Regions from separate parts of the Rhizobium sp. NZLR10 genome, predicted to be linked through region 2. Evidence: predicted binding sites of a transcription regulator. Region 2 holds the regulator's gene; the other holds the start of a gene.
What was found. Region 2 encodes LexA, which represses DNA repair genes until DNA is damaged. Its sites were predicted from a motif close to TGTTCNNNNTGTGTTCNG; they were not measured.
Positions count from the first base shown of each region.

Region 1: a site for LexA is predicted at 5,672-5,689, ahead of HJB82_RS06490 (ATP-dependent helicase). Genes of this name have one in related genera too.

Region 1 is NZ_JABDWE010000003.1:169,348-179,731, forward strand. Features, by position in the region: gene HJB82_RS06465 (DUF2164 domain-containing protein) at 1-233, shown strand, start outside; gene HJB82_RS06470 (dihydrofolate reductase family protein) at 279-944, opposite strand; gene pncA (bifunctional nicotinamidase/pyrazinamidase) at 1,037-1,672, opposite strand; gene HJB82_RS06480 (EF-hand domain-containing protein) at 1,913-2,410, opposite strand; gene HJB82_RS06485 (hypothetical protein) at 2,774-3,121, shown strand; gene HJB82_RS06490 (ATP-dependent helicase) at 3,149-5,629, opposite strand; gene HJB82_RS06495 (VOC family protein) at 5,893-6,369, shown strand; gene HJB82_RS06500 (PrkA family serine protein kinase) at 6,777-8,720, shown strand; gene HJB82_RS06505 (YeaH/YhbH family protein) at 8,733-10,007, shown strand; gene HJB82_RS06510 (SpoVR family protein) at 10,004-10,384, shown strand, end outside.
Region 2 is NZ_JABDWE010000002.1:214,681-225,064, forward strand. Features, by position in the region: gene lpxB (lipid-A-disaccharide synthase) at 1-116, shown strand, start outside; gene gltA (citrate synthase) at 150-1,439, opposite strand; gene HJB82_RS04285 (ComEC/Rec2 family competence protein) at 1,730-4,159, shown strand; gene lexA (transcriptional repressor LexA) at 4,140-4,859, opposite strand; gene HJB82_RS04295 (VOC family protein) at 5,056-5,952, shown strand; gene kdsA (3-deoxy-8-phosphooctulonate synthase) at 5,949-6,794, shown strand; gene eno (phosphopyruvate hydratase) at 6,936-8,210, shown strand; gene HJB82_RS04310 (septum formation initiator family protein) at 8,349-8,669, shown strand; gene pdhA (pyruvate dehydrogenase (acetyl-transferring) E1 component subunit alpha) at 8,815-9,861, shown strand; gene HJB82_RS04320 (pyruvate dehydrogenase complex E1 component subunit beta) at 9,877-10,384, shown strand, end outside.

The DNA.
Region 1 (10,384 bases), on a different contig from region 2:
AGACGACGATCGTTTCCAGCATCCGCCGCTATTTCGAAACGGAACTCGACCAATCGATCGGTGTTCTGCCGGCAGAGTTCCTGCTCGACTTCTTCGCCGATGAGATCGGCGCTCATTATTACAATCAGGGCCTGCGCGACGCGCATGCGGCGCTTCTCAAGAAGATGGAGGACCTGGCGGAAGATATCTATCTGCTGGAGCGAGATGAGAAGAGCAAGGGCACGATCCCGTAAACGGCGCGCGGCGACGCGGCCCAAGATTTCAGAACGAAGAGGCGTTCAGCCCTCGCGCTTCATCCGCTCCCGGCGGGCGATTTCGGCTTCGGAGGGCTGCGCCAGCTCGAACGTTCCCGTCTTGATTGCGCCTCCACGCGCGTAGACGCTCATGATGACGCCGGTCGTCGAAACCGTGTTGGCGGTGAGCTTCAGCGCCTCCGGCTTGGCACCCTTGCCGAACAGGCGCTTGCCTGTGCCGAGGATCAGCGGGAAGGTCAGGAGCCGGAACTCGTCGATCAGGTCGTGCGTCAGCAAGGTTTGCAGCAGGCCACTGCTGCCCTGTGTCAGGAGGTCGGGGCCGTCCTGCTGCTTCAACCGGGCGATTTCGGCGGCGGCATCGCCGCGCAGCGCAACGGAATTTTCCCAGGTCAGCGGCTTTTGCGAGGTGGTCGCGACATATTTGGTCACGGCGTTGAAGACCTTGCCAATCGGATCGTCTTTCCCGACGAAGGGCCAGTGCGCGGCGAAGATCTCGTAAGTCTTGCGGCCGAGCAGCAGTTCGAAGGGATCGGTAAAGATCCCGCCCATGAACTGGCCCATCGGCTCGTCCCAATAATTGACGGTCCAGCCGCCTAGGGTGAAGCCGCTGGTCGGATCCTCCCGCGGCCCGCCAGGCGCCTGCATGACGCCATCCAAACTCACAAAGGCTGCGGCAACAACTTTTCTCATCACGCCGCTCTCGTCATCGGTGTATCTCCAGCAAGGACGATGCGGCAGGTGCCGATCCGACATACGATGCGGTCTTTTTTCGAGGCATCGAGCTACCTAACCACCACCTCGGCGCTGTCGATGATGGCGATGCCATGCGTCCGCATCTCATCGATGGCGGCGGCGACGCCTTCGGGGGTGATGCCGCGGCTGGCGTCCTCGATGAAGCGGACGCGGACACCCGGCATCATCTCCAACGCGTCGAGCGCGGAGAATTTGACGCAGTAATCGGTCGCCAGCCCGCAGACGTCGAGGTCGGTGACACCCTGGTCCTCAAGGAAATCGGAAAGGCCGGTCGAGGCATCGCGGTCATTGTCGCGGAAGGCCGAATAGCTGTCGATGTCGGGATCCTCGCCCTTCTGCTGGATCAGGTCGATCTCTTCGGATTTGAGCGCGGGATGCAGTTCAGCATCGAGCGTGCCCTGGATGCAGTGGTCGGGCCACATCATCTGCGGCTTACCCGACAGTTCCCCCATCTCGAACGCTGCGGCGTCCGGATGGGCGGAGGCGAAACTGCCGTGGCCCGGCGGGTGCCAATCCTGCGAGGCAACGATCAGATCGTATTTGCCGCTGTCGATCAGGCGGTTTGCGACGGCAACCACCTTGTCGCCATCCGGTACCGGCAGGTTGCCGCCCGGACAGAAGCCATTCTGAATGTCGACGAGCAGCAGCGCTTTTATCAAGGCCAATCCCTTCGCTTGTTCCAGTATCAGACGCCAAGCACATTGAACGCATCAACTAGTGGATTTCCAGACGCCGACGCGCAAGCGTTAATTCTCGTACTAGCGGTAGTAACCGGCTGCAAAAGAATGCTCTAATACAATCAGTGAGAGAATTGCCGGCGACTCTCGTGTCGAAACGGAAGGGGAGACGTAAGACGCTTTTGCATCTGGCGGATCGAGGCTCCCCCGACGGAGCCCCATGCCGAACTACGCCGCGGTCACGTCGTCGGCGGGATCACTTGCTGCGGCGGAAGCGCCGTAGGTATTGCGGTGGGCCTGGAGAGCCGTCTGCATGTCGCTCAACACTTTGGTGAGGAGCGGATCGCTATCGCCTGACGCATTGATTTTACTTGGATCGGCGGCGAGGAATTCGGACTCGGTCAACTTGCCGTCGCCATTGGTATCCATTGCGGCGAGGACGCCCTTGGAATCGTCGCTCTGATCGCCGCCGTCGCCCTGATTGTCGCTGTCGTCGGTTTTCTGCAAGGACAGCATCAGAGACAGGATGTCGGCGGTGATCTTCTTGGCGATATCAGTGCTGCTGTCGTCGCTATCGCCGTCAGTCGCGGTCGTGCCTGATGTCGAGGACTGTGATGCGGCGGCGAGCTCGTCTGGTGAAATGACGCCGTCGCCATTCTTGTCGAGACTGGAAAGCGGAGACTGGTACTGGGTTAATGTGCTGCCGAGAGATGAAACACTGGTCACTTGAACCTCCTTTAAAAAGTTCGTCGTGAGGCCCGCCTTTCATGGACGGGCAGCTTCCGAGCTAAGCTGATTTGCAGAAAGCGTCAAAGCGACGTTTTGACACGTTAACTTTTCGGTTACCAAATATATCCTATTGGAATTGTTGTATTTTTATCGACAGATGGATTCTGTCGAATTGGGTTCCGCGTCGGCGATCACATGAGACCGCGCTGGCGGTGCTCGCGGAAAGGGCCTTGAGCGCTGCGCCGGCTCTCCGCCGCGACGGCATTTCGTCCGCCCTTCCGGACGCGCGATGCGAGGGCGATCTTGCTCCCGGGCGCGATTTCTGCCTTTCTTGCTCAGACGCAAGCCGGAAGCGAAACCATGTCCGAGCCAGAGCCGAACGAGAAGATCGATGCGACGTTCCGAAACGGATCGCTGACGGCGACCGGGATCATCCTCGGTTTCTCCCTTAATTTCATCAGCGTCTGGGTTTCCAATCCCAATGACTGGAGCCGCATCGATATCCTGCCGATGCTGTTCCTGACCATCGGCATAGCCATTCAGGTGAAGGTCTTCGCCGATTTGCTGGCGCGCAATTCCCTCATCGCCGTCAAATATGATCGGTCGCGCCGGCTCTTTCTAATCGGATTGGGAGTCGTCGCCGCGGGGATCGGCATCGCCCTCGTCAATGATATCCTGGGTCTTGGAAGGATGCGGATGCTCGGGTGAGCGTTTTCCCGCCATGCTGACGCGACGTCAGACGCGCTCGACGAACCCGTCCAACACCCGCTTCTGTCCAGCTCGGTCGAACTCGATCGTCAGCTTGTTGCCTTCGATGCCGGTGATGTTGCCGTTGCCAAATTTCAGATGGAATACGCGGTCGCCGAGCGTGAACTTCGACGGTTCCGACGAGGTGGATTTTGCCACCAGTTCGCCTTCGATCGTGCGCCCCTTCGGGCCGCTTTCGCCATAGCCGATACGTTCGACGGCGTGGCCGGAGCGGGAGCCCCAATTGTCGCGCGTGGCGTCGGTCTTGTTGGCCTGGGCGCGTTTCCAGCCGGGGGTGGAATAGGAATTGGCGAAGGGTTCTGATTTGTCGAAGCGGGACTGGCCGTAGCCGCCGCGGCCATACCCACCATAGCTCTGCTCCATTTCGGCGACCTCGACATGGGTTTCCGGCAGTTCGTCGAGGAAACGCGAGGGCAGGGTTGACTGCCAGAGGCCGTGGATGCGCCGGTTGGAGACGAACCAGATATGGCAGCGGTGTTTGGCGCGGGTGATGCCGACATAGGCAAGGCGGCGTTCCTCCTCCAGGCCGGCGCGACCGCTTTCATCCAGCGCGCGCTGATGCGGGAAGAGGCCTTCCTCCCAGCCGGGGAGGAAGACGGTGTCGAATTCCAGCCCCTTGGCCGAGTGCAGCGTCATGATCGAGACGGCATCGAGATTCTCGTTGGTCTCGGCGTCCATGACCAGCGAGACGTGCTCGAGGAAGCCGCGCATCGACTCGAAGCTTTCCATCGAGCGGATGAGCTCCTTCAAGTTCTCGAGGCGGCCGGGGGCTTCGGCACTCTTGTCGTTCTTCCACATGTCGGTATAGCCGGACTCTTCGAGGATCTGCTCGGCAAGTTCGGTATGCGGTGTGTTTTCAAGCAGTTCCTGCCACCGGCGGAAAGATTGAATCACATCGAAGAGTGCCTTTCGCGCCTTCGGCTTCAGCTCATCCGTTTCGATGATGTCGGCGGCTGCCGCAAGCATCGGGATATCGCGGGCGCGCGCGTAGTCATGCAGCGCGCGCACCGTCGTATCGCCGAGGCCGCGCTTCGGCGTGTTGACGATGCGTTCGAAGGCCAAGTCGTCGGCGGGCTGGGCGACCATGCGGAAATAGGCCATCGCATCGCGGATCTCCAGGCGCTCGTAGAAGCGTGGGCCGCCGATGACGCGATAATTGAGGCCGAGGGTGACGAAGCGGTCTTCGAATTCGCGCATCTGGAAAGAGGCGCGCACGAGAATCGCCATATCGTTCAGCAGATGCTTGCCGCGCTGAAGCTGCTCGATTTCCTCGCCGATGGCGCGGGCTTCCTCCTCCGAATCCCAGGAGGCGTGGACCTGCACCTTGACGTCGTTTGGATCGGAGCGGTCGGTAAACAGCGTCTTGCCAAGCCGCCCTTCATTATGGGCGATCAAATGGGCAGCAGCCCCGAGAATATGTTCGGTCGAGCGGTAGTTGCGCTCGAGCTTGATGACCTTGGCGCCGGGGAAATCCTTTTCGAAGCGCAGGATATTGTCGACCTCGGCGCCGCGCCAGCCATAGATCGACTGATCGTCGTCGCCGACGCAGCAGACATTCTGCTTCTCGCCCTTGGAGCGCTGGGCGAGAAGCCTCAACCACATATACTGGGCGGTGTTGGTGTCCTGGTACTCGTCGACGAGGATATAGCGGAAGCGGCCGTGATATTCCTTCAAGAGATCCGGGTTCTTGCGGAAAATCGCGATCGGATGCATCAGCAGGTCGCCGAAATCGCAGGCGTTCAGCGTCTTCAGGCGTGCCTGATAGGCAAAATAGAGATCGCGGCCACGGCCATTGGCAAAGGCGCGGGCATCGCCCTCAGGGATATCGGCAGGGCCTAGACCCTTGTTCTTCCAGGTGTCGATCATGCCGGCGAACTGCTTGGCCGGCCACCGCTTGTCGTCGAGGCCTTCGGCCTGGATCAGCTGCTTGATCAGACGGACGACGTCGTCGGTATCGAGAATGGTGAAATCGGAGCGCAGGCCGACGAGCTCGCCGTGGCGGCGCAGAAGCTTGACGCCGATCGAGTGGAAGGTGCCGAGCCAGGGCATTCCCTCGACGGCGCCGCCGACGAGCAGTGCGATGCGCTCCTTCATCTCGCGGGCGGCCTTGTTGGTGAAGGTGACGGCGAGGATCTGCGACGGGAAGGCGCGGCCGGTATTGAGGATGTGGGCAATGCGGGTGGTCAACACGCGCGTCTTGCCGGTGCCGGCGCCTGCAAGCACGAGGACCGGGCCTTCCAGGGTTTCGACGGCTTCGGTCTGCTCGGGGTTCAGTCCGGTAAGATAATCCGGCCGGGCGCCGCCGTCGCGGGCCGCCATCGCGCGAGCGGCAATGCCGCCGCCGGGGGCGGGCGCTCTTGCTGCGGGCGCGGCAGGCGGCTGCGGCTTGCGCGCCATCTCGTCCGGCTCTTCGTCGAAGAAGGGAATATCGTCGAAACTATTGCTCATGGCGCGTAATGTAGTGATTCGGGAAGGAAAGACCAGAAAAGATGTTCTGCTTTCATTCCCGAGCCACCGCTAATCCAAGCGGGTTACTGCGGGCGGCAAGGCCGCCGGCCGGCGCGGCTGCGCTCGCCATGTCGGCTGGAATGGGGCGAAAATTTCTAATCGCAGTCTGTCGGAACCGGCGCCGGCCGGGCGTCCTTGGATCGGGCTTGGATCATCGGGCAGTAGTCTGGGGACATGCTCATCAACAACAAGGAGGCTGTTGCATGGCGAAGGTCGTTTCAAATCTTTGGTTCGCGGAGGAAGCCCGTGAAGCTGTCGAATTCTACGTGTCTGTTATTCCCGACTCCAGGATCGGCCGCACCACCATATTGCCGGCGGAGACGCCGAGCGGACCTCCCGGCAGCGTCGAGCTGATTGAGTTCACACTCGGCGATCAGGCCTTCCTGGCAATGAAGGCCGGCCCGCTCGATAGCTTCAACCATTCCTTCTCGATCGCGATTCTCCTGGAAGGCCAGGCCGAGATCGATCGGATATGGGAAGCATTCCTAGCCAATGGTGGCACGCCGGAGGCCTGCGGCTGGCTGAAGGACCGCTGGGGCCTGTCCTGGCAGATCGTGCCTCGCATGCTTGCCGAGATGATCGCTGACGACAACCGCGAGCGGGCCAGGCGCGTGACCGAGGTGATGCTCGGCATGGTCAAGATCGATGTCGCTGCGCTGGAGAAGGCATTCAACGGCTGAATTGCCGCGGCGGGGGACGGTCGCGACGATTGGCTCACGGCCCGGATGCGCCCGTTTCCATCATGTCAGGAGCGGGTCGGCACGTGCTGGCCAGCATCGACTCTGCGCAGATTTGGCTGCCAATCGCCGATTTTTCCAGAGTTCGAATCACGGGCGACATTGCACACCCTTTTCATCTTTCTGTCACGTCGCGAAATGTGCTGATACCGCAGGGGTGCTTTTTTCAACTATAATGAGAAACAGTTTCGTAGAGTAAAAATAACCGGTGCATGCACGTTTTTGTGCGTTGCAAGAAACAGCCGGTGAGCGTCGAATATACCTACGAAATTATTGATTCTTAGGAACGTCGTAGCCATCTCGATGGTTATACGACTTTGAGCCTGCGGCATAACCTTAATGGAGGGCCCATGCTGAACGAATCCGTATTCGATGCGTTTACGCGCAGTTACGAAGCACGCCGCGAAACCGATATGTCGGTGGCCGAGTATCTCGATCTCTGCAAAAAGGACCCGATTGCCTATGCCAATGCGACGGAGCGCCTGCTCTCCGCGATAGGCGAGGCGCAAATGGTCGATACCGCCAAGGATACGCGGCTTGGCCGGATCTTCATGAACAGGACCATCCGGATCTATCCGGCCTTTACCGGTTTCCACGGCATGGAAGAGACGATCGAGCGCATCGTTTCCTTCTTCCGGCACGCGGCACAGGGGCTCGAGGAGCGCAAGCAGATTCTCTATCTGCTCGGCCCGGTCGGCGGCGGCAAGTCTTCCTTAGCGGAGCGGCTGAAGCAATTGATGGAGGTTCATCCAATCTATGTGCTGAAGGCGGGCGACGAGATCAGCCCCGTTTTCGAAAGTCCGCTCAACCTCTTCGATCCGGAGACGATGGGGTCGCTGCTCCAGGAGCAATACGGTATCCCGCTGCGGCGCCTGAACGGGCTGATGAGCCCGTGGTGCCTGAAGCGGCTCGACGATTTCGGCGGCGATATTTCCCGCTTCCGTGTCGTCAGAGTTCAGCCTTCGCGGTTGCGCCAGATCGCCATCGCCAAGACCGAGCCCGGAGACGAGAACAATCAGGATATCTCGTCGCTGGTCGGCAAGGTCGACATCCGCAAGCTGGAGACCTACTCGCAGAACGATCCCGATGCCTACAGCTATTCCGGCGGGCTCAACCGCGCCAATCAGGGTATCCTTGAATTCGTCGAGATGTTCAAGGCGCCGATCAAGATGCTGCATCCGCTGCTGACGGCGACCCAGGAGGGGAACTATATCGGTTCCGAGAATATCGGCGCCATACCCTTCTCAGGCGTCGTCCTTGCGCATTCGAACGAAGCCGAATGGCAGACCTTCAAGGCCAACAAGAACAACGAGGCCTTCATCGACCGCATCTGCGTGATCAAGGTGCCGTATTGCCTCAGGGTGATGGAGGAGCAGAAGATCTACGAGAAGCTGATCGAGGGATCGGAGCTGGCGGATACGCCATGTGCCCCGGCAACGCTCGAAATGCTGGCCCGTTTTTCCGTGCTCTCACGCCTGCGCAAGCACGAGAACTCGACGTTCTTCTCGAAGATGCGCACCTATGACGGCGAGAGCCTGAAAGAAACCGACCCGCGCGCCCGCAGCGTTCAGGAATACCGGGATGCTGCCGGCATCGATGAGGGCATGGACGGCATATCGACCCGCTTCGCCTTCAAGGTGCTTGCCTCGACCTTCAATCACGACACCACGGATATCGGCGCCGATCCTGTCCATCTGATGTATGTGCTGGAACAGTCGATCCGTCGCGAGCAGTTTTCCGATGATGTCGAGAAGCGCTATCTGGAATTCATCAAGGCCGATCTTGCGCCACGTTATGCAGAGTTCATTGGCAATGAGATTCAGAAGGCCTATCTTGAATCCTATGCGGACTACGGACAGAACCTGTTTGACCGCTACGTCGATTATGCCGATGCCTGGATCGAAGACGTCGACTTCAAGGATCCCGATACTGGCCAGCTTCTCGACCGCGAGCTCCTCAATCAGGAATTGACGAAGATCGAAAAGCCGGCAGGCATTGCCAATCCGAAGGATTTCCGCAACGAAATCGTCAAGTTCTCGTTGAGGTCCCGGGCATCCAATGGCGGAAAAAATCCGTCATGGACAAGCTACGAGAAGATCCGGGAAGTGATCGAGAAGCGTATGTTCTCGCAGGTCGAGGATCTTTTGCCGGTCATTTCCTTTGGATCGAAGAAGGACTCGGAAACAGAAAAGAAGCATAGCGAATTCGTCTCGCGCATGGCCGCGCGGGGTTACACGGAGAGGCAGGTTCGGCGCCTCGTCGAATGGTACATGCGCGTCAAACAGGCAAGTTAATGCGGAGCCAATATGCACATTGTCGACCGTCGGCTAAATCCGCGCGGTAAAAGTCTCGAAAATCGGCAACGGTTTCTTCGGCGCATGAAAGGTGCCGTGCAGCAGGCGGTAAAGCGTTCTCTGCAAAACCGAAACATTCGCGATGTGCTCGACGGCGGTGAGATCAGCCTGCCGATCGACGGAATGGCCGAACCGAGCCTTCGGAGGGGCGACGGCGGCACCGCCGATCACATTCTGCCGGGAAACAGAGCCTTCGTAGAAGGCGACATCATTCCGCGACCGCCGAGCGCGAGGGGCGGAAAACCAAAAGATGCGGGCGAAGGCGATGGGGAGGACGGTTTCCGCTTCGTGCTCACCCGGGAGGAATTCCTTGATGTATTTCTCGATGACCTGGAACTTCCAGACCTTGCCAAACGGCGTCTAGCCGAAACGGAAGAGGAGACTCCGGTGCGGGCCGGCTATTCCGTCTCCGGATCGCCGTCCAACATCGCCGTCGGCCGCACAACGAGACTTGCAATGATGCGCCGCGTCGCGCTTCACCGTCCGCGTCGCGAAGAGATCGAAGCCCTACAGCGGCAGATCGAGGAGTGCGAGGACGACGAGAGCCGCCTGGCGTTTGAGTCAAAACTCAAATCCCTAACGGAAAAAAGCCGGCGCATTCCCTATATCGATCCGCTCGACGTACGATATCGCCGTTTCGAGAACGAGCCGAAGCCTGTGGCCAAAGCCGTGATGTTCTGCCTTATGGACGTCTCCGGCTCCATGTCGGAACACATGAAGGATCTTGCCAAGCGGTTTTACCTGCTGCTCTATCTTTTCCTGTCGAAGCGCTACAAGAAAGTGGAGATCGTCTTCATCCGCCATACCGACAAGGCCGAGGAAGTCGACGAGGAAACCTTCTTCTACGGTCCGGCGACCGGCGGCACGCTGGTATCCAGCGCGCTTGTTGCCATGCGTCGGATCATTGCTGCGCGTTTCGATCCGGCAGAGTGGAATATCTACGGCGCCCAGGCCTCGGACGGCGACAACGCCCATTCGGACGGAAATTTGAGCGGACAGCTGCTGCGCGAGATTTTGCCGCTATGCCAGTACTTCGCCTATATCGAGGTGGGCGAAGAAGGCGGCGACTCTTCCGTATCCCGTTCACCGCTTTGGATGCTCTATGACGGGATCCGTTCAGAGCTGCTGCCGCTTTCGATGCGCAAGGTCTGCCGGCGCGGCGAGATATTCCCTGTTTTCCACGATCTCTTCCAGAAGCGGGATGCACAGTCGAGGGTGACGCCATGACCATGACGATGAGGCCAAGGGAGCGGCTGTTGTTCGAGGGGGCGGACTGGGACTTTTCAACGCTCCAGCGTATCCACGACGCCTGCGAGGAGATCGCGCTCGGCGAACTCGGCCTCGATGTCTATCCGAACCAGATCGAAGTCATTACCTCTGAACAGATGCTCGATGCCTATTCCTCGACCGGCATGCCGCTCTTTTATCGCCATTGGTCCTTCGGCAAGCACTTCGCGCATCACGAAGCCTTCTACCGCCGCGGCATGCGCGACCTCGCCTACGAGATCGTCATCAACAGTTCTCCCTGCATTTCCTACCTGATGGAGGAGAACACGGCGACGATGCAGACGCTCGTCACCGCGCACGCGGCGTTTGGCCACAAC
Region 2 (10,384 bases):
TGAAGGAAGGTTATGATCTTATCTGGCAGCGCATGCAGACCGAAAAACCGCCCGGCGAACATGCCGCCGAAATCCTTCTCGACGTGCTGAAAAAGAAAAAACCCGGTCGCTTCTGAGGTGACCGGGTTTTTCGTTGGTTGGGGAAGCGATCAGCGCTTCGAAACCGGAATGTAGTCACGCTTCGGTTCGCCGACATAGAGCTGGCGCGGACGGCCGATGCGCTGCTCCGGATCCTCGATCATCTCGTTCCACTGCGCGATCCAGCCGACGGTGCGGGCAAGCGCGAAGAGCACGGTGAACATCGTCGTGGGGAAGCCCAGCGCCTTCAGCGTGATGCCGGAATAGAAGTCGATGTTCGGATAGAGCTTCTTTTCGATGAAATATTCGTCGGTGAGCGCGATGCGCTCAAGCTCCATCGCCACTTCGAGCAACGGATCGTCCTTGATGCCGAGTTCGCCGAGCACCTCATGCGTCGTCTTCTGCATGATCTTGGCGCGCGGATCATAGTTCTTGTAGACGCGGTGACCGAAGCCCATCAGGCGGAACGGATCGTTCTTGTCCTTGGCGCGGGCGATATATTCTGGAATGTGGTCGACTGAGCCGATCTCATGCAGCATGTTGAGCGCTGCTTCGTTGGCGCCGCCATGCGCAGGCCCCCAGAGGCAGGCGATGCCGGCTGCGATGCAGGCGAACGGATTGGCGCCCGACGAACCGGCGAGACGCACGGTCGAAGTCGAGGCGTTCTGCTCGTGATCGGCATGCAGGATGAAGATCCGATCCATGGCGCGGGCAAGCACCGGATTGACCACATATTCTTCGCAAGGCACGGCAAAACACATGCGCAGGAAGTTCGAGGCGTAGTCGAGATCGTTCTTCGGATAAACGAAGGGCTGGCCGATATGGTATTTGTAAGCCATGGCCGCAAGCGTCGGCATCTTGGCGATCATGCGCAGGCTGGCGACCATGCGCTGGTGCGGATCGGTGATGTCGGTTGAGTCATGATAGAAAGCCGACAGTGCGCCGACGCAGCCGCACATGACGGCCATCGGATGGGCGTCACGGCGGAAGCCGGTGAAGAACCGGCTCATCTGCTCGTGCACCATGGTGTGGTGCGTGACGCGATAATCGAAATCTTTCTTCTGTACGGTGGTCGGCAGTTCGCCGTAGAGAAGCAGATAGCAGACCTCGAGGAAGTCGCCATGCTCGGCCAGTTGCTCGATCGGATAGCCGCGATGCAGCAGCACACCTTCGTCGCCGTCGATGTAGGTGATTTTCGATTCACAGGATGCGGTCGAGGTGAAACCCGGATCGTACGTGAAGGAAGCCGTGTTCTTGTAAAGGGCACCGATATCGATGACGCTCGGGCCGATCGTGCCGCTTTTGACGGCTAGGTCGACAGATTTGTCACCGATTTTTATTGTAGCGCTTTGATCCGTCATGCTGATCCTCCGAAATGGCGGTGGCGCCATAAAAGCGCCATAGGGGTTAAGCGTCCTTACCGATAGCTATATGATCGTGAAGCTAATGCCAAGTTACCGTGCCGGCATTTTGTGCATTGCGGTATCACCTTTTAGGCACTGCAGCGATGAGCCCCGTGCATATCGGAAGCCAATGATTCGCTTAGTGTTTTGGCGCTGGCGATTTTCCCTCATATTTCAATCGATTATCCTTGCCGGATTTGACTAGAGAATGCATTCTGGCCGTCTTCGCGGGTGACCTTGGGCGGCACATGCAGGAAGTGACGACAGTCGAATTGCGGCCGGAAGCAGGCGCCGGCTCAGCCGGTCCCTCCGGTTTTTCGCCGCCTATCGTGGTGATACGGCCGACCAGGACGCAGTCGACGACATCTTTGCGCCACCGGCTGCTCGCCGCAGCCCGGCAATCGATTGGCGCCGGCATGCGCATGCTGGGCGAGGAGGCGGATCATGGCCGCTTGCTGCTTTTTTCGCCGGTGTTTCTCGGCGCCGGGGCGGCCTTCTGGTTTGTTGCGGCATCCGAATTTCCGCTTGTTGCATCGCTGCTCTCTCTGTTGGTGCTGACGATCGCGGTTCTCATCGTCGGCCGCAGCCGGGCGGCATTGCGGGCGACGCTGCTGGCGCCTGCACTCGTGGCCGGCGGCATGCTCTGCGCACAATTCGAGAGCTGGCGGGCTTCGACGGTGATCCTCGATTCCTCGGTGACGACGACAGTGACCGGCCGAGTCGAGCGGCGAGAAGGCGACGGCCGTGGGCGCTGGCGCTACATTCTTGCCGTCACCGGCACGGAGGCGCCGGAGTTGAAGCGGCCGCCGGGACGCATAACCGCGATCGTCCGCGGCGCCGACATGCCTTTCGACATCGGCGACCTCATCACCGGCAGGGCACGACTGACGCCGCCGGCAGGCCCCGCACTTCCCGAGCTCAACGACTTCTCCTTCGGTGCCTATTTCGATGGCATCGGCGCCAACGGCTTCTTCTACGGTGCGCCAGAGAAGGATCTGGAGGCGGGTCCGCAGGCTGCCAGATCGACATCGGCAGCTCTGCTGGAATGGCTTTACCGCCTGCGCAGTAGCATTGGCGACCGCATACGATCGATCCTGCCCGGCGACACCGGCGCTTTTGCCGCTGCTTTGGTGACCGACGAGCGACGCGCCATCTCGAATGCGACGACGGAGGCGCTGCGCCAGTCCGGCCTTGCTCATATTGTCGCGATCTCCGGCCTCAACATGGCGCTGTCGGCCGGCATCTTCTTCGTCGGCTTCCGGATGCTGCTCAGCCTTTTTCCGGGCGTCGCTCAGGCCTATCCGACAAAGAAGATCGCCGCCGCCGGCGCGCTCAGCGCCGTCACCGCCTACTACCTGATTTCCGGCTTCGGGGTCTCGGCCGAACGTGCCTTCATCATGATGGCGATCATGCTGGTCGCCGTCTTCTTCGACCGGCCGTCGATCAGCCTGCGCAATGTCGTTCTCTCGGCGCTCGTCATCATCGCCATTTCGCCGTCCGAAGTCTTGGGCCCGAGCTTCCAGATGTCCTTTGCCGCGACATTGGCACTCGTATCGGGTTATCAACTGTGGAAGGACCGGCGCGTCCGCGAAAACGCCTTGCTGAAACTGCCGGTCTTCCGACCGGTCGTTGCCGTCGCCGGCTTCTTCGGCGGCGTCTTCCTGACCTCGCTGATCGGCGGTTTTTCCACGGCGCTGTTTTCGATCGAACATTTTCATCGCCTGACCGCTTACGGGCTGCCGGCAAATCTCGCGACGATGCCGATCATCTCCTTCATCGTCATGCCGGCCGGGCTGCTGGCGATGTTGCTCATGCCGTTCGGTCTGGACGTTCCGCTCTGGAAGGTGGTCGGCCTCGGCCTCGACCTGGTGATTGCGGTCGCCAAAACGGTGTCCGGTTGGGGCGGTGATATCGGCATCGGCCGCTTGCCGGCTTGGTATTTCGCTGTCGCCGTGGCCGGCTTTCTGCTGCTGACGCTGCTGCGCACCCGGCTGCGCCATATCGGCACATCGATTATCGCCGTCTCTACGCTCGGCGTGCTGCTTCTGCCGCTTCCCCGGGCGCCGGATCTGGTGATTTCGGAGGATGGCAGTCTCGTCGCAGTGGTCGCGGCTGCGGCAATCGCTTCCAACCGCGAAAACCCGCCGGATTTCATCTTCGATCAGTGGCAGAGAGCACTTGTCCTGCCGACGCATTTCCCGCCGAAAATGCTGGATGGTCCCGCTGTCCCGCCGGAGGGAGACGACCGCCGCGTCAGGCTTTCCCGCGATCAGCAGAATGAAGCGAGGGCGGCGATGCGGGCGGCTGTCGCCGGTGGTGAAGCAAACCGCTTTTCCTGCGTCAAAAAGGCCTGGTGCACATCAAGGCTCGGCAATGGTCATGTGGTTGCCGTCATCGACAACGCTGCCTATCTCGGTCCGGCTTGCGACGCGGCGGATATCGTCGTGACGTCGGTCCGCCTGCGGTTCAACAGCTGCCGATCAGGAGCGACGCTCTTTACCGGTGAGACGCTGCGCAGGACTGGCTCCGTCGAGCTGCGCTTCGCCGATGCCGGCCTGGAGGTCGTGACCGCATTCGAAACCCTGTCGCGCCCATGGAAGCGCCATCGCGCCTATGACTGGCGCAGCAACAGTTTTGCCGAATCCGGCCTCTCCAATGTCAGTGATAGCGGCGAATGAGGCCGACGAGCTTGCCCTGCACCTTGACGCGGTCCGGCCCGAAAATCCGGGTCTCATAAGCCGGATTGGCAGCCTCCAGCGCGATCGAGGCGCCCTTGCGGCGGAAACGTTTGAGCGTCGCTTCTTCGTCATCGACCAGGGCAACGACAATGTCGCCGGGACTTGCGGTGCTGCCGTTGCGGATGATTACCGTGTCGCCGTCGAAGATGCCGGCGTCGATCATCGAATCGCCCTTGACCTCCAGCGCATAATGTTCGCCGGAGCCGAGCATGTCTGCGGGAACGACGATGTCGTGGGTGTTATTCTGGATCGCCGAGATCGGAACGCCGGCAGCGATCCGGCCCATGACCGGCACGGAGACGGAGTTGCCGTTATCGGCGACCGGTTTTGCAGGAGCGGGGGCGGCGACCGGCTGCGGCTTGCCGAGGCTGCCCTCGATGACGCTTGGCGAAAAGCCGCGCCGGGGCTGGATGCTCGGGCTGTAGGCCTCCGGAAGCTTGATGACCTCGAGCGCCCGGGCGCGGTTCGGTAGGCGGCGAATGAAGCCACGCTCTTCAAGCGCTGTGATCAAACGATGAATGCCGGATTTCGAGGCCAGATCCAGGGCATCCTTCATTTCGTCGAAAGAGGGCGGAATGCCGGATTCCTTCATGCGCTCATGAATGAAAAGCAGGAGCTCCTGTTGTTTGCGCGTGAGCATCGACGTGTGACCCCTTGATTGAAACAAATCCAGAACAGAACACTATATGTTCCATATGTGTTCCGCAAGTAGCTAAATTTCCGTAAAACTTGCCGCCAACTCGTTGAGTTTTTTATTTTCATTCGCCGGATTGGCGCACATGTCTTGCATTGAAGGTGGCGCTGTCGCACCCTCTTGCGTTTCAGGGAGGGATATCATGAACGAGCACTCGGCCAAACCGCACCCGCTGGATCATGTCGTGCTGCCCGTTGTCAATATCGACCTGGCGCGCGAAAGGCTCGGCAAGCTTGGCTTCACCGTTGCCGCCGATGCCCGCCATCCCTTCGGAACGGAGAATGCCTGCGTCTTCTTTGCCGACAAGACCTATCTGGAGCCGCTCGGTATCGCCAGCCGCGAGGAGAGCGAGGCATCGGCGCGGCAAGGCAATGTCTTCACCGCCCGCAATCGGGCCTTCCGCTTCCGCTGTGGCGAGGAGGGGCTTTCGGCGGTGGCGTTCGGCACCGGGGATGCCGGCCGCGCTCATCGGAGCTTCGTCGGCAGCGGATCGAGCGCCGGCGACATGCTGCAGTTCAGCCGGCCGATGAAAATGCCGGACGGTTCCGAGACCATGGCCGGCTTCAAGCTGGCCTTTGCCGCTGAGTTGCGCGCGCCGGATTTCTTCCTCTTCTGTGTTGAGCGCATCAATCCTCTGCCGGCCGATCGCGGTGCGCTAGAGACGCATGCCAATGGCGTCACCGGCATTGCCGAGATCGCGCTTTGCGCGCCGGACCCCTCTGCATTCGCCGCCTTCGTCAGCCTTGCAACGGCGCAATCGGCCGTCGAGAAAACCGGTTTCGGCGTTAATATCGCGGCGCCGAATGCGAAAATCAGCCTGATGACGCCGGAAGGGCTGGAGGCCTATTTCGAGATCGCCGTCGCATCCGCCGACCGCGGCCTGCGCGGCCGGGCTATCCTCTTTGCCGTCACCGATCTTGCCGTGACAGAAGCGCATTTGGCTGCTAACGGAGTGACCTACACGCGCAAGAACAATCGCATTCTGGTGAAGCCCGCGCCCGGGCAGGGCACGCTCTTCGCCTTCGAGGAAACACGATGAGCACTGATACGAATTCCGAAGTCAGGATCGGCGAGGGCGCAGGCCAGGTCACATTTTCCAATACCGGCCGCCTGTCGCTGATTGCCGGCCCTTGCCAGATGGAGAGCCGCGACCACGCCTTCATGGTTGCCGGCACACTGAAGGAGCTTTGCGCCAAACTCGGCATCGGTCTCGTCTACAAGAGCTCCTTCGATAAGGCAAACCGCACCTCGCTCTCTGCCGAACGCGGCATCGGGCTTGAAAAGGGCATGCAGATCTTCGCCGACCTGAAGAAGGAGTTCGGTTTTCCCGTCCTGACCGACGTCCACACCGCCGAGCAATGCGCCGCGGTGGCAAAAGTGGTCGATGTCCTGCAGATCCCGGCTTTCCTCTGCCGCCAGACCGACCTTCTGATCGCCGCCGCCGAGACCGGCCGCGCCGTCAATGTCAAGAAGGGCCAGTTCCTCGCTCCCTGGGATATGAAAAACGTCCTGAAGAAGCTCAATGCCAGCGGCAATCCGAACGTGCTGCTGTGCGAACGCGGCGCCTCCTTCGGTTATAACACTTTGGTCTCCGACATGCGCTCGCTGCCGATCATGGCGTCGATGGGCGCGCCGGTTGTTTTCGATGCAACGCATTCCGTGGCGCAGCCGGGCGGGCAGGGCGATTCCTCCGGTGGTCAGCGGGAATTTGTGGAAACGCTGGCGCGCGCAGCGGTGGCGACCGGTATCGCCGGCGTGTTCGTCGAAACCCATCAGGACCCCGACAACGCACCGTCCGACGGCCCGAACATGGTCTATCTCAAAGACATGCCGCGGCTTTTGGAAAAGCTGCTCGCCTTCGATGCTGTCGCCAAGGGCTGACAGTCAAAAGCCTGACATGTTCGTGCTATAGCGACGTTCAGACATGCAGGTCGAGGGTGTCGCAATGCGCCATTGTAATTTGCACGCCTTCGATTATGACAGGCTTCGAACGATTGATCACCCACCGAGCAGGAAGAACCCATGACTGCAATCACCGATATCATCGCCCGCGAGATTCTCGATAGCCGTGGCAACCCCACCGTCGAAGTTGATGTCTATCTCGAAGACGGCAGCATGGGCCGCGCGGCCGTTCCCTCGGGCGCTTCGACCGGCGCGCATGAGGCGGTCGAGCTGCGCGACGGCGGCAAGCGCTACCTCGGCAAGGGTGTGCAAAAGGCGGTCGATGCCGCCAACACCGAGATCTTCGACGCGATCGGCGGCATCGATGCCGAAAACCAGATCCAGATCGACAACATCATGATCGAGCTCGACGGCACGCCGAACAAGTCGCGCCTCGGCGCCAACGCCATTCTCGGCGTATCGCTGGCCGTCGCCAAGGCTGCCGCCCAGGCCTCCGGCCTGCCGCTCTACCGTTATGTCGGCGGCGCGTCCGCGTGCCTGCTTCCGGTTCCGATGATGAACATCATCAACGGCGGCGCCCATGCCGACAATCCTATCGATTTCCAGGAATTCATGATCCTGCCGGTCGGCGCCGATACGATCGCTGAAGCCGTACGCATGGGTTCGGAAGTCTTCCATACGCTCCGCAAGGAACTGGCCGCGCAGGGCCACAACACCAATGTCGGCGACGAAGGCGGTTTTGCACCCGGCCTGAAGAGCGCGCCCGAGGCTCTCGACTTCATCATGAAGTCGATCGAGAAAGCCGGCTATACACCGGGCGACGACATGTGCCTCGGCCTTGACTGCGCCTCGACGGAATTCTTCAAGGACGGCAAGTACGTTCTTGAAGGCGAGGGCCGCACGCTCGAATCGGGCGCCATGGCCGAATATCTGGCCGAACTCGCTGCTAAGTACCCGATCATCTCGATCGAGGACGGCATGGCCGAAGACGACTGGGACGGCTGGAAGACGCTGACCGACTTGGCCGGCAAGAAGACCCAGCTCGTCGGCGACGATCTCTTCGTCACCAACTCCGCTCGTCTTCGCGACGGCATTCGCATGGGCGTCGCCAATTCGATCCTCGTCAAGGTCAACCAGATCGGCTCGCTGACGGAAACGCTCGACGCCGTCAACACGGCGCACAAGGCAGCCTATACCGCCGTCATGTCCCACCGCTCCGGCGAAACCGAAGATTCGACCATCGCCGACCTCGCGGTCGCCACCAACTGCGGCCAGATCAAGACCGGCTCACTGTCGCGTTCCGACCGCCTCGCCAAGTACAACCAGCTGATCCGCATCGAGGAGGGCCTGGGCCCGCAGGCTCAGTATGCCGGCCGCTCGATCATCCGCGCCTGATCGAATCTGATTTTCAAACGGCTTGAGCCCGCGCCTCTCCGGCGCGGGTTTTTTGTTGCCCGTCTTTACGGTCAATGAACGGTTAATCTCTGCGCGTTATGCTGAACGAATTGGTAATGCGTTCAAGAGCATGCGTGTATGTGGACAAAGCATCATAAGAAGAGAAAGTTCGGCCGCTTCGTCATTCCGGCCATGACGGTCGCCTTCCTTTCCTATTTCGGTTATCATTGCATTCATGGCGATTACGGCCTGCGCGCAACAGAGACGTTCGAGCATCAGCGTGTCGCGCGTGAAAAAGAGCTTGCGATCTTGAAGGCGAAGCGCGAACATCTGGAAAATCAGGTCGCGCTGCTGAGTGACGGCTCGCTCGACAAGGATATGCTGGACGAAAAAGCGCGCTATCAGCTCAACATGTCGCGCGCGGACGAGATCGTCATATTCAACCATTATTCCAATTAACTGAAATCAGGTTAATTGGTATTTCCGAAATGTAATCAACTGTTTAGTGCTGAATATGAGCCATGCAATTATGGCATTGCTGTGGTCATCTTTCTTCCCTATGGTACGCGCCACCAAGAACCGACAAACCCATAGGGAGGGTTGAATGGCGCCGCGAAAGACCGCGACCGTTTCCAGCCGCAAAACTGCAGCAAAACCGGCAGCCAAAGCATCGAATGGAGGCCCGGTAGCCGACTTCGATCGCGATGAAGAGCTCAAGGCCTATCGCGAGATGCTGATGATCCGCCGCTTCGAGGAGAAGGCCGGCCAACTTTACGGCATGGGCTTCATCGGCGGCTTTTGCCACCTCTACATCGGTCAGGAAGCTGTCGTCGTCGGCATGCAGATGGCGCAGAAGGAAGGCGACCAGGTCATCACCGCCTATCGCGACCACGGCCACATGCTGGCAACCGGCATGGAAGCGCGCGGCGTCATGGCGGAACTGACCGGGCGCCGCAGCGGCTATTCCCACGGGAAGGGCGGCTCGATGCACATGTTCTCGAAAGAAAAGCATTTCTACGGCGGTCACGGCATCGTCGGTGCCCAGGTTTCACTCGGAACCGGTCTTGCCTTTGCCAACCATTACCGCGGCAACGGCAATGTCTCGATCGCCTATTTCGGCGACGGCGCCGCCAACCAGGGCCAGGTCTACGAGAGCTTCAACATGGCGGCCCTCTGGAAGCTGCCGATCGTCTATATCGTCGAGAACAACCGCTACGCCATGGGCACGTCGACGGCGCGCGCCACCGCCCAGTCGAACTACTCGCTGCGCGGTTCCGGCTTCGGCATCCCCGGCATTCAGGTCGATGGCATGGACGTTCGCGCCGTCAAGGCGGCGGCCGACGAGGCGCTCGAACATTGCCGCTCCGGCAAGGGTCCGATCATTCTCGAAATGCTGACCTATCGTTATCGCGGTCACTCCATGTCCGACCCGGCGAAGTATCGCTCCAAGGACGAAGTGCAGAAGATGCGCTCCGAACATGACCCGATCGAACAGGTGAAAGCACGCCTCGTCGAAAAGGGCTGGGCTTCCGAAGACGATCTGAAGGCGATCGACAAGGATGTCCGCGACATCGTCGCCGACAGCGCCGACTTCGCCCAGGCCGATCCGGAGCCGGATGCATCCGAGCTCTACACCGACATTCTGCTCTAATCGGGGAGGGAACCCATGCCTATCGATATCCTCATGCCCGCCCTCTCTCCGACGATGGAAGAAGGCACGCTGTCCAAATGGCTGAAACAGGAAGGTGACAAGGTCACCTCCGGCGACGTGATTGCCGAAATCGAAACCGACAAGGCGACGATGGAAGTCGAAGCCATCGACGAAGGCGTCATCGGCAAGCTGCTCGTCGACGCCGGCACCGAAGGCGTCAAGGTCAACACCAAGATCGCCGTGCTGTTGCAGGACGGCGAATCCGCCGCGGATATCTCCGCCGCCAAACCGGCCGCCGCTGCCGCCCCAGCGGTTGCCCAGGAACAAAAGCCGACCAATACCGGTTCTGCTGCAGCGCCGCTTCCGGCCGAGCCGAAGGGCGTCGTGCCGAATGACCCGGAAATTCCGGCCGGCACCGAAATGGTGTCGACCACCGTGCGCGAAGCGCTCCGCGACGCCATGGCCGAGGAAATGCGCGCCAGCGAAGATGTCTTCGTCATGGGCGAGGAAGTCGCCGAATATC